DNA from 3 places in the Paenibacillus sp. JNUCC 34 genome. Region 1 is predicted to be linked to each of the others. Evidence: a T-box and tRNA genes for the amino acid it is inferred to sense, from the RefSeq annotation. Region 1 holds a T-box; the other regions hold tRNA genes.

Evidence for each region. The T-box of region 1 lies ahead of leuS (leucine--tRNA ligase). A T-box ahead of a tRNA ligase gene usually reads a tRNA of that ligase, here a tRNA-Leu.
Region 2: it encodes a tRNA-Leu, which carries the amino acid that the T-box ahead of leuS (leucine--tRNA ligase) is inferred to sense. The anticodon was not compared.
Region 3: it encodes a tRNA-Leu, which carries the amino acid that the T-box ahead of leuS (leucine--tRNA ligase) is inferred to sense. The anticodon was not compared.

What each region holds. Positions count from the first base shown of each region.
Region 1 covers NZ_CM177770.1:4,270,108-4,274,852, forward strand. The annotation lists gene leuS (leucine--tRNA ligase) at 1-2,073, opposite strand, end outside; T-box leader at 2,162-2,426, opposite strand; gene AC2TF5_RS20065 (helix-turn-helix transcriptional regulator) at 2,465-3,337, opposite strand; gene AC2TF5_RS20070 (Gfo/Idh/MocA family protein) at 3,388-4,461, opposite strand; gene AC2TF5_RS20075 (Gfo/Idh/MocA family protein) at 4,529-4,745, opposite strand, start outside.
Region 2 covers NZ_CM177770.1:1,131,203-1,135,947, reverse strand. The annotation lists gene AC2TF5_RS05205 (P-loop NTPase family protein) at 1-242, opposite strand, end outside; gene AC2TF5_RS05200 (thermonuclease family protein) at 565-1,416, shown strand; gene AC2TF5_RS05195 (thiol-disulfide oxidoreductase DCC family protein) at 1,442-1,858, opposite strand; gene AC2TF5_RS05190 (hypothetical protein) at 1,933-2,211, opposite strand; gene AC2TF5_RS05185 (zinc ribbon domain-containing protein) at 2,297-2,539, opposite strand; tRNA gene AC2TF5_RS05180 (tRNA-Leu) at 2,689-2,771, opposite strand; gene AC2TF5_RS05175 (helix-turn-helix domain-containing protein) at 2,844-3,209, opposite strand; gene AC2TF5_RS05170 (hypothetical protein) at 3,382-4,026, shown strand; gene AC2TF5_RS05165 (alpha/beta hydrolase) at 4,157-4,745, opposite strand, start outside.
Region 3 covers NZ_CM177770.1:4,116,003-4,120,747, forward strand. The annotation lists gene AC2TF5_RS19335 (cache domain-containing sensor histidine kinase) at 1-510, opposite strand, end outside; gene AC2TF5_RS19340 (L,D-transpeptidase) at 720-1,058, shown strand; gene AC2TF5_RS19345 (hypothetical protein) at 1,279-1,674, opposite strand; gene AC2TF5_RS19350 (uracil-DNA glycosylase) at 1,692-2,378, opposite strand; tRNA gene AC2TF5_RS19355 (tRNA-Leu) at 2,693-2,778, opposite strand; gene AC2TF5_RS19360 (polysaccharide deacetylase family protein) at 2,980-3,738, shown strand; gene AC2TF5_RS19365 (DMT family transporter) at 3,797-4,144, opposite strand; gene AC2TF5_RS19370 (DMT family transporter) at 4,164-4,421, opposite strand; gene AC2TF5_RS19375 (TetR/AcrR family transcriptional regulator) at 4,479-4,745, opposite strand, start outside.

The DNA of each region.
Region 1 (4,745 bases):
GATCATCATCTGACTAATCGCCGTGTTGAAATGCAGATGTTCCATATCGTCAGTAACCTTCTTGATCGTCTTATGCCAGGTACGTTTGAACTCATCGGTTCCTTCGCCGTCTACAATCTTAGAATTCAGCTCGCCGTTCTCGCCGATAAATAGACGCCAGATCCGCGACAAGAAACGGTGCATTCCTTCGACACCATTCGTATTCCACGGTTTGGTCGCTTCAAGCGGCCCCATAAACATCTCATAGACACGCAGTGTGTCCGCACCGTATTCATTGACGATATCATCCGGATTGATAACATTGCCGCGCGACTTACTCATTTTCTCATTGTTGTTACCCAGAATCATACCCTGGTTAACGAGCTTTTGGAACGGCTCTTTCGTATCCACAACCCCCAGGTCGTACAATACCTTATGCCAGAAACGGGCATACAGCAAGTGGAGTACCGCGTGTTCAACACCGCCGATATACAGGTCAACCGGCAACCATGCCTTCTGCTTCTCTTTGGAGCACAGTTCATCATGGTTATCAGGATCAATGTAACGCAGGTAATACCAGCAGCTTCCAGCCCACTGCGGCATTGTATTGGTCTCACGGCGGGCTTTCATGCCCGTCTCAGGATCAATCGTTTCGACCCATTCCGTCACATTCGCAAGCGGGGATTCTCCAGTACCAGATGGTTTGATCTGATCCACGTCAGGCAGCAGCAACGGAAGCTGATCCTCCGGTACCGTCTTCATGGTGCCATCCTCCAGGTGAAGAATAGGAATTGGCTCACCCCAGTAACGCTGACGGCTGAACAACCAATCCCGCAGACGATAGGTTACCTTTTTCTCACCTTTGCCGTTCTTCTCCAACCACTCGTTCATGGCTTGGATAGCTGCTTCATTATCCAATCCGTTCAGGAAATCAGAATTGACGTGTTCTCCGTTGCCGGCGTACGCCTCTTCCTCCACATTTCCTCCCTTAACAACTTCAATAATGTCCAGACCGAACTGCTTCGCAAATTCCCAGTCCCGGCTGTCATGACCCGGGACAGCCATAATAGCACCCGTGCCGTAACCTGCAAGCACATAATCCGCAATCCAAATCGGTACTTGAGCTCCGTTTACCGGATTCACTGCATAGGCTCCAGTAAACACCCCGCTCTTGTCTTTTGCCAGATCCGTACGCTCCAGATCGCTCTTACGTGCTGCCTGCTCCTGATAAGCTTTTACAGCATCCTTCTGTTCTTCCGTAGTAATTCGGTCCACCAGCTCATGCTCCGGTGCCAGCACACAGTAGCTTGCACCGAACAGCGTGTCTGGACGAGTCGTAAATACCGTCAGATGCTGATCGTGGCCAGCGATGTCGAAGCGGACTTCAGCACCGGTCGATTTACCGATCCAATTCCGCTGCATATCTTTAATGCTTTCGGTCCAATCGAGCTCCTCCAAATCCTCCAGCAATCTCTCGGCATAATCTGTAATCCTCAAAATCCACTGACGCATCGGTCTACGGATGACAGGATGGTTGCCGCGCTCGGATTTGCCGTCAATCACTTCTTCATTAGCAAGAACCGTGCCCAGCGCCGGGCACCAGTTTACTGGTATCTCCGCAACATAAGCCAAACCTTTTTTATACAATTGGATAAAAATCCATTGTGTCCACTTATAGTACTCAGGATCCGTCGTGCTGATCTCACGATCCCAGTCATAGGAGAAACCGAGTGACTTGATCTGCCGGCGGAAGGTATCGATATTTTGTACTGTAAATTCACGCGGATGTTTACCCGTATCCATCGCATACTGCTCGGCAGGAAGGCCGAATGCATCCCAGCCCATCGGATGGAGTACATTGAATCCGCGCATCCGTTTGAAACGGGCCACAATATCCGTTGCCGTGTAACCCTCCGGATGGCCTACGTGCAGACCTGCACCTGACGGATATGGAAACATATCCAGCGCATAAAATTTCGGTTTCGATGGATCTTCATGCGTTTTAAACGTTTTATGTTCATCCCAATACTGCTGCCACTTCGGCTCGATGGCCTGCGGCTGATAGCCGTGGCCCGTTTGTTGATTTTCACTCATATTTTCCAGCTCCTCCTTCACAGTCAAGCACGCGGTATATAGCCGTGCGCCTCCAAACAAAAAAACCTCATCATCCATAGCGTACGACGCTAGGGACGAGAGGTTTGATTCCCGTGGTACCACCCTAGTTAGCCAAAGGCATTCTTTGCCTTCAACTCACTTTGCACCTCTATCGCAGGTGAGACGACGATGACTCATCGGCTTGACATTAACGCTTACCGTGTAAGCTGTCTGAACCGAGTTAACATCGTTACTCCGAGGTGAGTTCATTTCCTTCGTCAACCGGCTTACACCAACCGCCGGCTCTCTATGTGATCGGGTTAGAAACTACTGATCCTCATCATCGTATCATATTCGATTTTAATGACGATATTATATCGAACATCGGCTGCTAAGTCAATGCAGATAACCTGCTGTTACGATAATCTTCCGGTGTCAGGCCGACCATATCCTTAAACATGCGGCTGAAATGAGCCAAATGTTTAAACCCGGCAGTGTAACACACTTCGGTTACGGTCATATTCGGATGGAGCCAGAACAGCATTTTAGCCTGATTGATTCTTCGGCTGTATACATATTTGAATACCGTTGTTCCAGTGACTTCTTTAAATAAGGATGATAAATAGTGCTTTGTTAAATGCACTGCATGAGCAATTTCTTCCAGACTAAGATCCTTCATATAATTCTGCTCCACGAAGGTGATGACTTGCTGGATATGACGCTCTTTTTCCGGAAAAGATTCTTTATGATTCACTGCAGTGCGGCAAAGATCAGCAATAAAACACATCATGTCAATCAGTCTCAGCATTCTTCGTTCTTGCGGAGCGCCGTTAGATGTCAAACGTTCCAGCTCTATCATAATACCTTCGAATTCATCTCTCTCTGGTCCCTCAAGCGTAATCCGGTAGTTTCGCAGCTCTTCAAACGGGCTTAATAAGGCAGAAAATGCGGCGGGTTGAAGCCACCGGCCCACAAAACCGGGATCAAAATGAACAATACTTCGGACATACTTGGCACCAGGTTCCACATGAGGACAATGCAGTGTTAAACCATTCATTAGGAGAAGATCACCAGGCTTCAGAACATAAATCTTATCCCCGATCAAGTATGTGCATTTTCCCTCGTGGAAATAAAATATTTCATAGAAAGGATGTGAGTGAAATTCACCGCCAGCCATCGATTTATCGTTGCGGTAATGAAAATCGAATGGTTGGTGGAGCTGGAGTTGCCCATTCAATTCATTCATAAAGGACACCGGTTTCATAGAGTCTGCCCCTTCTGATCCTAGGTATTCCTTTATTATAACGGATACAATTACTGAATACGAACAGCTTCATTCTGTGCGACAATACATAATTCCCCCGCTTTAAAAGCATGCTCCTGCGTCATTGCCCGTTCCGTCCGTTCCAGGCAGTCAATAATCAACTCCCCGAAGAAAGGATATCCGACCTTTCCCTTGAGCTCCATATGATATTCCCCTTCATGATTGACCAAGTAAAGATGATCTCCCTGCGAATCCCTGGCCACATCGATATACTTGCGCATCTCGATATATCCGTCCGTTCCAAGAATAAATGTTCTTCCATCCCCCCAAGTGCCAAGGCCGTCCGGTGTAAACCAGTCCACGCGAAAATAATGACTTGCCCCGTTGTCACCGATTAACGTTGCATCTCCGAAATCCTCAAGTTCTGGATACAACGGATTGTTGTAGTTGGCCACTTTGCTGCTCATCACCTTGGCATCTTTACATCCTGCATAGAATAGAAACTGCTCAATTTGATGAGAGCCGATATCACACAGAATGCCTCCGTATTGTTCATAACGGAAAAACCAGTCAGGACGAGATGAGGCGTTGAGACGGTGGGGTCCTGTGCCCATCACCTGTATAACACGGCCGATAGCGCCATCCTGTATTAACTTTCCGGCGTGAATAGCACTCTCGACATGGAGACGTTCACTATAATACACCATATATTTCCGACCCGTTTCCTCCGCTTTTGCCCTTGCTGCTGCGACCTGATCCAGCGTCGTAAACGGTGTTTTGTCCGTAAAATAATCTTTGCCGCGGGACATAACCTTCAGTCCCAGACTGCAACGTTCAGACGGAATAGCTGCCGCGGCGACAAGCTGAACCTCCGAATCTTCCAGAATCTGAGCTTCTGATGAAGCTACACGCACCTGGGGATATTTTTGGCAAAACAACTCTATTTTCTGGGGATCCGGATCATATACCCATTTTAGTGTAGCCCCCGCCTCCACCAGTCCGTTGCACATTCCATATATATGACCGTGTTCTAGAGACATCGCTGCAATGACGAATTCTCCCGGCCCGACGACCGGCTTAGATTTACCAGCGGGGGCGTAAAGCATACCGTTGTTGCGATTCAATTGATCATCCTCCTCGAATTCGATAACTGCCCAAGGCTGTCAGTGATCATCATTCATCATCGTGTCTTTAACCGAAGGTGGTTGACATATCTGCCGGTCCTGTTTCTTTCACCGTCTTCTGATAGGTCGAATTTTTAATACGCTCCTGCAGGAGCTCGTAATACAAGTCTTCATCCATAGGGATATCTACCCAATCATCGGTCCAGCTAGACAAATGCATCGCATTGGATAAAGTCAGACCTTTAATTCCTTCCTCACCCGGTGCAATAAGCGGAGTACCGTTT
Region 2 (4,745 bases), 2.9 Mb from region 1:
TCTCCCCCTTCAGCAAGAACGATCCACGGCACGGATAACATCTTTTCTGACAACCAAGCTTCCAGCATGTTTGCCTCGCCTACAATAAGGTCCGGTATGTCTCTATACTGCAGCAGTGCTTCAACCCGAGTGAACGCCGTTACCTGCATCTTCTTCACATACTCACTTCCGTGTATATATTGAAGTAGCGGTTCGACATACTCGGAATCCTGAACAGCCAGCACAACCCTGACTGGTAACATGTTTACAGATCCCTTCTTTCAATAGACAACGCAAAAAAGCACCGTCCAAGCCGCATTTAAGCGATCATTGAACGGTGCTTCCGTTGTCTTGTTATAATTTGACATAAGAATAGCATAACTTACGGTATGTCATCAAGCGATTTTTTTATAATCCCAATAAAACGGTCCAACATACCCTTGCCAAAAAGATGAAATACCGTCATAATGGACTCGGCAGGAACAGATGTTCCCAGAGGGAATCTCTCTATTTATCGTCATCCTATTTAGAGTCTCCTATACCTACCTTAATTACAAGGCATCTTAGCCAGGAGAGTGACAACTTATGAAAAGACGCATTGTACCAATCATCATTACAGGCCTGCTTTTATTGTCCGGCTGCAGCGATCCACTGGTCACACCAGATACCACTACACCGTCAGAGCAATCTAACACAGGTATTAATACGGCTGCACCGAACAATTCCAAACCCACAACTTCAAAGCCTGACGATAAATCCTATCCGACCGATGATCTCAACATCCCAAGAGTCCCCGTCGAACTTGTGAAGACCGTGGACGGCGATACAATCAGTGTTAAATATGAAGGTAAAACGGAAAAAGTCCGCTTTTTGCTGATCGATACACCAGAAACGAGCCATCCACGACTTGGTGTGCAGCCCTTTGGCCCGGAAGCAAAAGCATTTACTAAAGAAATTGTGGAAAAAGCAGAGAAACTTGAGCTCGAATTCGACATCGGACCGAACCGGGATAAATACTCCAGATTGCTTGCGTACGTGTACGCAGACGGGCAGATGGTTCAGGAGCTCCTTCTGGAACAAGGGCTTGCCCGAGTAGCCTATATTTATCAGCCCAATGTACGTTATGTCGATAAATTTAACGATCTTCAGACCATCAGCCGCAATAAGTCGCTGGGAATTTGGAGTGTCGAGAATTATGCACAAGATGATGGCTTTCATCCTGAAGAACAGAAGAGTGAAAAGAAAGGTACTACCGCAAACACAAGTTCCAATACGGATAAACCTAAAAAAGGATGCAACATTAAAGGCAACATCAATTCGAAAGGTGAAAAAATATATCATACTCCGGAATCCCCTTACTACGAAAGGACCAAGCAGGAGCAGTGGTTCTGCAGCGAAAGCGAGGCTAAACAAGCCGGTTTCCGCGCCCCACGTTAACTACCTCAGCATGTATGCATGTTCATTAAAGAAAACGGCGCCGGATTTCCGGTGTCGGAATCATGCATTCCTCGTCCTGTCCGAACCAGCGATACCGGTTTTTTGCCACCCATCTATACAGCATATCGCGTAGTACCCGCGGTACAATGATAAACCCATATAGTAGCCGCCACGGATAAGAAAGACGGCGGACAATGCGCAGAGCAGCGGCAGAGCGGATATAGTAAGTACCGTTCTCTACAACAACGACCGTGTCGACCGCTTCCTCAGGCAATCCCCCTTGCTGAAGAATATCTTTTCCAATATCGGACTGAAGTGAAGCGAACTTGAACATTCCTGGAGGATCACGCTTTATGATAAACTTCGTAAGTCCCTGGCACATATGACACACCCCGTCGATCAGCACAATGATATGCTGTGTCTGTTCAAGATGTTTGTCCATCCTCTCTTCCCTCCCTTGTATATAAGAAAAAAAGCGCAGGAGGATTCTCCCGCGCTCTATCGTAGCAAGTGCTATTATTCTGCAGCTGCTTTGCTCAGCCATTCGCCATCTCTCATCTGTTGATCAAAATCAGCGGAGAACTTCTCCATGCATTTGCAGATGAAATCTTTACGGCAAACCGGACAAGGTGTTTTTCCAAGTCGGCTTACATTAGTCATTTTCCATTCCGGAAAACGGTTGTAGAACACGCGGCAGTCTGTTCCATCAGCTAAGCTGATAATGAACTCGTAAAGCCCTTCTTTGTCGTTACTTCCGGCTTTGATCACGTTAGAAATCTGTGGTCTGTATGACACATGCATCACCCATCTATTTAAGTTTCGTCTAAATTACCTTGCACTTTATGGTACTTAGACATATTAAAGAATTTTAAAGGTGATGTCAACCAAAGAACACATCCAGTATGGAGCCTAGCTGTCCGCGTTTCTTGCCTTCTAAAATATCTGGATTAAATACTTCCACATATCCGCAATTTGTGCAAGATACGAATAGGAAATGATTGTGCTGAATATCAAACATTTTGCTTAGCCCCGATCCAGACATCGCTACTTCCTTCGTTGCACAATGGGTTCCTCGGCATTTGGAGCATTTAAAGCGTTCCTCTATCATTTCTTCAATACGCATATTGGATATCCCCTTTCATAACAATCCATACACATCTCTTACGGATCACCTAGGGGTGCAGTTGCATAATTGATTAAAAAAAGTCTATCGACGAAAACAAAAAAAGAACAACCCCTTGCTCAGCAAGGAGTTGTTCTTCTGTTGTATGATGCGGTAGAGAGGACTCGAACCTCCACGGGTATACACCCACTACCCCCTCAAGATAGCGTGTCTGCCATTCCACCACTACCGCATATTGTAAGGGAAGTTCTACAAGAGAACATTCCCTATTATATAGATTTCTTGCCAAGAAGTAAAGTGGAAATTACTCCCTATCCCGATGCTTCCTGTATTCCGTAAACTCTAGATACTCTCTAATAAAATCCTTCTCATCATCGGTAAGGTTTGATGCTTGGATCTGTTCAGCCGTCTCCTGGGCAAGATCTGTCCCGTAGCTTTGCCGAACTTCCATCACACCTGCAGAAGGACTTCCCCTACCGACAATAAGCCAGTCCAGACTAACTTCAAAGTAGCCGGCGATCTCGATCAGTTTATTGGTGCTTGGGGTTGTCTTACCTCTTTTCCAGTCACCAAAATTCCCTGTGCTGATCCCGAGGTTTTCACAAAATGCTTTTTTAGTCATACCCCGGCTTTCAATGAGATGTTCGATTCGTTGGTATATTGACTGCATGAAACAACCGCCTTTCCCAATCCTTTAAAAAAATAAATACTTATTTACGTTATTTTTCACTTGAATAATGACTTAATTAAGTGTATAATGAAAAAATACACGTCTAAATTATACCATTTCTTCATGCCCGTTGTCTCTTATCCAAAGTTTCTATACCAGGGGAGCGAGTAATTTGCGACAATCTTTATCCACATCTTGGAGTTGTGCAATCCATTTCCTGAAACCTGGACTGATGATTATCCGTCCAGATGGCACAATAGATCAAATTAACGACTCATGGAAGCTGATGGCTCCAAAGTATGGTGCCTCTCCCAATTTTGAATGGCCTGGAACCCCTTTTTTTGAAATGCCTCCACAGATCTTTGGCAAATCCTCCTTCGGGGAGTTTTATAAAACGATATATCTCACCTCATTGAAGGATGTACTAACAGGAAAAAATTCTAATTATACTGTGGAGTATTCCATAGACTGGAGCGGTAGGATCGCTTGGATTTTGTGCGAGGCTTATTCTCTTACAATAGATAAAAACAACCCCCATGGAATGATTGTTTCGTTCTCCGATATTACGCGATATAAACAAAAAGAGATCCGTCTCGAGCGGGCGCTTGCTCAGACATGCTCGCTTCACGGACATGTTCCGATCTGCGCCGTATGTAAGCATGTCCGAACTGCGAAAGTCTGGGAACCCGTCGAAAGCTATCTGGAAAGCCGTATGCCTATCGAATTTACACACGATATTTGCCCTAGCTGTATCAAAAGATTATATCCTAAATACTCATCTGTATTAGAGGATCCTCATTTTTCGTCAGAAGAGTAGCTACGAGTTAAATGGCCACCTTAATGATCTGACCCTTGATGATACATCCTTTACCAACTCTAAGTTCCCAGCATAAAGAGCCTTCGCTCATGCTCATGAACGAAGGCTCTTTATCTTGTTAATCTCTTATTTACTTCGTGATGAAACGAAGTAGCGGGCTGATTAGCGAAGGTATAACCGAAACATGCCCCTCGCCCTCCACTTCTTGAAATATCGGATGTATTCCTTTTGGGGACGCTTTAAGAACCTCGTATAACTCCTTTGCATCTTTTACCATAGACGGCTTCTCATCACTTCCTACGAAAATAAGCAGTTCCCCAGATGGTTCATGCTGCCCCAAGTTTTCCTCTCTCTCGTTCCATATCTGATAAAGAACATGATTTTTCCACCAAACCGAAGGACTGGCTGCGATATAGCGCTGAAAAGTCCCACATCGAGTAAACAAAGAATACAGGGCCAAAAACCCTCCAAGAGAATGGCCAAACAGTGACTGCCTCGAATGATCGATGGAGAAGCACTCCTCAACCTTCGGTTTCAACTCATCCTCAATAAATGTGAGGAATTCCTCGGCCCCCCCAGTTTTAGGCCATGGGGATCCGTCAGGACGGGCTGGCAGTTCAGTTTCGTCAGCATGAACAGTGTAGTCATAAAAACGTTCATTCGTTACGATCGGATTGTCGGAATCGTAGCCGATTCCAACGATAAGTGCCGGCGAAATC
Region 3 (4,745 bases), 150 kb from region 1:
GGCATCCGGGATGAATGAACGCGCCGAGTTGACTTGATATAGCTTGTTCATACTCCCCTGCTTATAGACATAAATGTATTGCTTCTCTGCGCTGTAAAGAATGATATTCTCAATATCAGTATCATCTTCCAGACTCTTTTTGAAATAGGACAGAACACTATCTGAATTGGATCCGCGGGACTCGATAATCCGGTCGATTCTTTTGGCCATATATTCATCGAATGAGTTCATCAGAAAAAAGGAAGCGTCGTCACTAAGCGCGGTGCTACGGTACAAATCATTCACATACGACTGCACAGTCTCGTATTTCTGATTGATATACCGTTCTACCCGCTCTACCGCTTCTCGTTGGTTACCCAGCTCGTCCCGTACGGCAGTTTGGGACAAAAAATAATACATTAGATATGACAACGAAAGAATCGTCACCACAGTGATCGCAGCAAACAGGAGCAGTATTTTGGTGAACATATTGTTTTTAATATAATTTTTATAAAAATTAACAGGAGACACGACTGTCAATCTCCTTCCTGATGTGTAAGAACGCCTTGGTTACCGCTTCTATACTATAACACGTTCCGACCATTTTATTTCGTTGTAATAATTTAGGCGATCGCATGAATTAGAACATTATGGAAAATGCGATAACGGCCCATTTCGCACGCTTTAATGCGCCTCGACTCTTCCCACACATAAGATAGGTGAAGAAGGAGTGATTCATTGTGCCTAATTACCGAATTATCGTTGATTTACCAAGATATCAGCTTCATTTGCTTGACGGAAATCGTGTGGTGCACACTTATCCTATCGCTGTCGGTAAACTAGCTACTCAGACGCCCTCCGGCAACTACACCATCGTTAGTAAAGAGCCTAATCCGGGTGGACCCTTTGGTTCATACTGGCTAGGCTTATCGAAGCCCCATTACGGTATTCACGGAACGAATGATCCTTCTTCCATCGGAAGATCCGTATCACATGGCTGTATCCGTATGTACAACGAGGATGTTAATGAACTGGCTTCTCTTGTTCCCATCCATACCCCGGTGAAGATAAGGCGCTAATATTTCTTGTGCAGAGTGATTTCGCAAAAACGGACAAGAAGTACTTAGTGAAATTGACAACCCGCTTAGCAATTTCATCATCGGAAAAGTGATCCTCAATCTGGTGCTCAGTCTTTCTGGCTGAGAAGGTAGAGAATGCATAATAATTTAATGGAGAATATGAAAAGGCGCCAGAGATACGACCGGCGCCTTTTTTGTATGCATTGTATATTCGCATATATCACACTCTTCCGCGCAGGGAACGCACCACAAAGCTGTGTTCATCTTTACGCAAACGTATACCAGTCGACAGCGTAACCGTTTCTGCATCATGTGCTGTCAATATCGCTTGAGATGCCACTAAAGAATTCCCTCTCCACACCATTACGTGTGAGCGGAAATATACGGCGTTATCAAATTGTATGGAATGATTGATTTTGTAGCCAATATTGTTCAGAGACGGAGACCGATCAGCCCTTTCAATCTTGGCAATCGCATGAAAAGGCACAACAACATCACCAGGTACAATCACTAATTTCTCATGCACACTGTCCCATGTTTTCAGCACACCTTCGACCGCGACCTTTGTACCGTCAAGACGCTGTACAACAACCCGACGACCAATCCAATGTTTCAATCTGGCCACCTCCCGGACTATTTCGCTTCCGCAACCGGTATGCCGGGAACATCCCAGTTTACCGGTTCAATGCCCTGCTCTTTCAAAAAAGTGTTTGACGCTGAAAATGGACGACTTCCGAAAAATCCTTTGCGTGCGGCAAAAGGGCTTGGATGACTAGACTCCAGCACCTTATGCCGGCTCCGGTCAATATAAACTCCTTTTTTTTGCGCGTAGCTTCCCCATAAAATAAACACCATTGGACTCTCACGTTCATTTAATTTCGAAATAATGGCGTCCGTGAATCTTTCCCACCCCAGCCCTTTATGCGAATTAGGTTGTCCCTCTCGAACGGTTAGTACTGCATTCAGAAGCAGAACGCCCTGATAAGCCCAGTGCATCAAAGATCCATGACTTGGAGTAGGTATCCCCATATCCGCTATCAGCTCTTTATAAATATTATGTAATGATGGAGGTGTTTTAACTCCGGGTTTAACAGAAAAGCTGAGGCCCTCAGCTTGCCCGTAGCCGTGATATGGATCCTGACCCAAAATAACAACCTTCGTATCCTTGTATGAGGTCTGTTTTAATGCACGGAAAATATCCTCTTGAGGTGGATAAACGGTATAATTCCGATACTCCTCAGCCACTTTCAATCGCAACTGCTCGAAATAAGGCTTCTCTACCTCTTCTTGCAGAAGTGAATCCCAATCGTTATTAAACAAAGATTTCTCCTCCCAGCAGATATTCCGGACTAACAAAATTTTAGTTGTATAGAGGTTGTTCAAAAAGTCCGCTTTTGATCAGGAAGTGGGCTCGGCATCGAATCTTGAATTCAGCCGGTCCTTCCGGTGCTCACGTACCCAATACGTACGCTCCGCTCCTCAGTACCTAGCTTCATCCAACCTTCTCGGTGCTGAAAACCGACCTTTTTGAACACGCACGTATAGAAAATATTACACTTTTTTCAGCAAAAAATAAACCGACTTCCCATCCGGGAGCCGGTTTATTTCTTCACTTGCTTATTACGCTGTTACGATGCCGAGGACGGGGGTCGAACCCGTACGGTAGTCACCTACCGCAGGATTTTAAGTCCTGTGCGTCTGCCTGTTCCGCCACCCCGGCATAATGTCAATGTGCGCCAATTGAGCAATATTTGTTTCATCGGCGACAAAAATGATAATACCACGTATCTATATATGCTGTCAATATGCAATATGATTTTTAATCCGATCCGATTCTTCAAAAAAGAATAAAATCACATCCGGCTTCAAAGAATAATAAGAAAATGTCAATTTCCATGACAAGCAAAGGACACAATAACCGATGAAAAAACTCTGTTTACCGCTGCTGTTCATCATCACCTTTTCACTGATCACGTCCCCTGCGGGTGCCATGCCTTCAGCAACTAGTAAAAAACGTGATTATTACGAACAACGCGGCGAAATTGTGTGGGAGGTCCCTACCCCAAAAAAGGTGATTGCTTTAACCTTTGATGACGGTCCTGACGATGACTCAACGGTCAGAATTCTTGACTTGCTTAAACAGTATGATGCCAAGGCTACTTTTTTTGTTGTCGGCAACCGCGTGGAGAAATATCCTGAAGTCGTCAAGCGTGAGGTGGAGGAAGGACACGAGATCGGAAATCATTCATTCAGCCATCCGTCATTCGAACGTATCGGCAGCCGTCTCATTACATCAGAGCTGGATAAGACCCAGGAAGCCGTTTATAAAGCAGTTGGAAAGAAACCGGTACTATTCCGACCTCCGGGGGGCAGCTACAACGAGTCGATCGTACAGTTTTGTAAAAATAACGGTCTCCTTATGATTTTATGGTCCTGGCATCAGGACACGCTGGATTGGAGGAAGCCAGGTGTTAATAGAATCGCAAACAAAGTTTTGAAAAACGCACACAACGGCGATATCGTGCTCATGCATGATTTTGTGTCAAACAGTACGCAGACCTTAGAGGCGCTGAAAATTATTTTGCCTGAGCTGAAAAAAAGAGGTTATTCCTTTGTCACAATCTCTGAACTTCTTTCATACAGGGAGCATACAGAAAACCACATGGAAGTAAATCATTAGACATCAAAAAAGCCTATGTATCTTATCGGTACATAGACTTTTTTATATTTTCCATCCATTAAGCCGTAGAAGGTTCCGAATCCTTAGACCCGCTCTGAGACTTATTCAAGAGAACAATTCCGATAATGATAAGAACCAGGGCAATCCCTTTCATCAGAGACAAATGCTCCTGAAATAGTAGCACCCCAATGATGGCTGTGAGCGCGGTACCGATCCCTGACCAAGTTGCATAGGCGGAAGATAACGAAATACTTTTCAGGGCAAAAGACAGACACATGAACGACCCAAGGTATCCTGCTGCAACACCTATGGAAGGCCACAGCTCTGTAAATCCTTCTGAAAGCTTCAACATGGTTGAGCCGAAAGCCTCCAATATAATTGCAAAACCCAAGTACACAGCACCCATCCCCCGTGTTCCTCCTTTACTAAGATAAATTAAGCATCACGATGCCGATTATAAGAATAGCGATCCCGAGTATCCCCTGCCGATTCACTTTTTCTTTAAACAAATACACCCCGATAATGACAGTTAGTATCGTCCCCACGCCACTCCATGTTGCATAAGAAAGCCCTAGTGGAAGAGCCTGCAAAGCCTTGGACAGCATGTAAAAAGCTGCGGCATAACCCAAAACCACGCCAATAATCGGGGTGATTTTCGTAAATCCGTTGGATAGCTTCAGCATCGTTGAGCCAAACACTTCCAATAATATAGCTGCTGCCAAAAAAAGATAAAAGACCACCTATTGAACCTCCTTGATTTGTTGAAGAATATAAGCAATAATCCGTCTCTGCTCTTCCTCTTTTAGCTGACCGATTCCGAACATTTTGGAATACCAAAGACCATCACAGGCCAATCTCAATGACAGCCCCAGCTCGAAAGGAATCCCCTCTTTCACCACTTCCTCTGTAAATCGGGTGCATTCCTCGTTCCACTGCTCCAGCACGGCCGTATGGTTAGCGGAAGCTGCCAGCACACTTGCGTCTATACCTAAAAATTCAGACTGAAA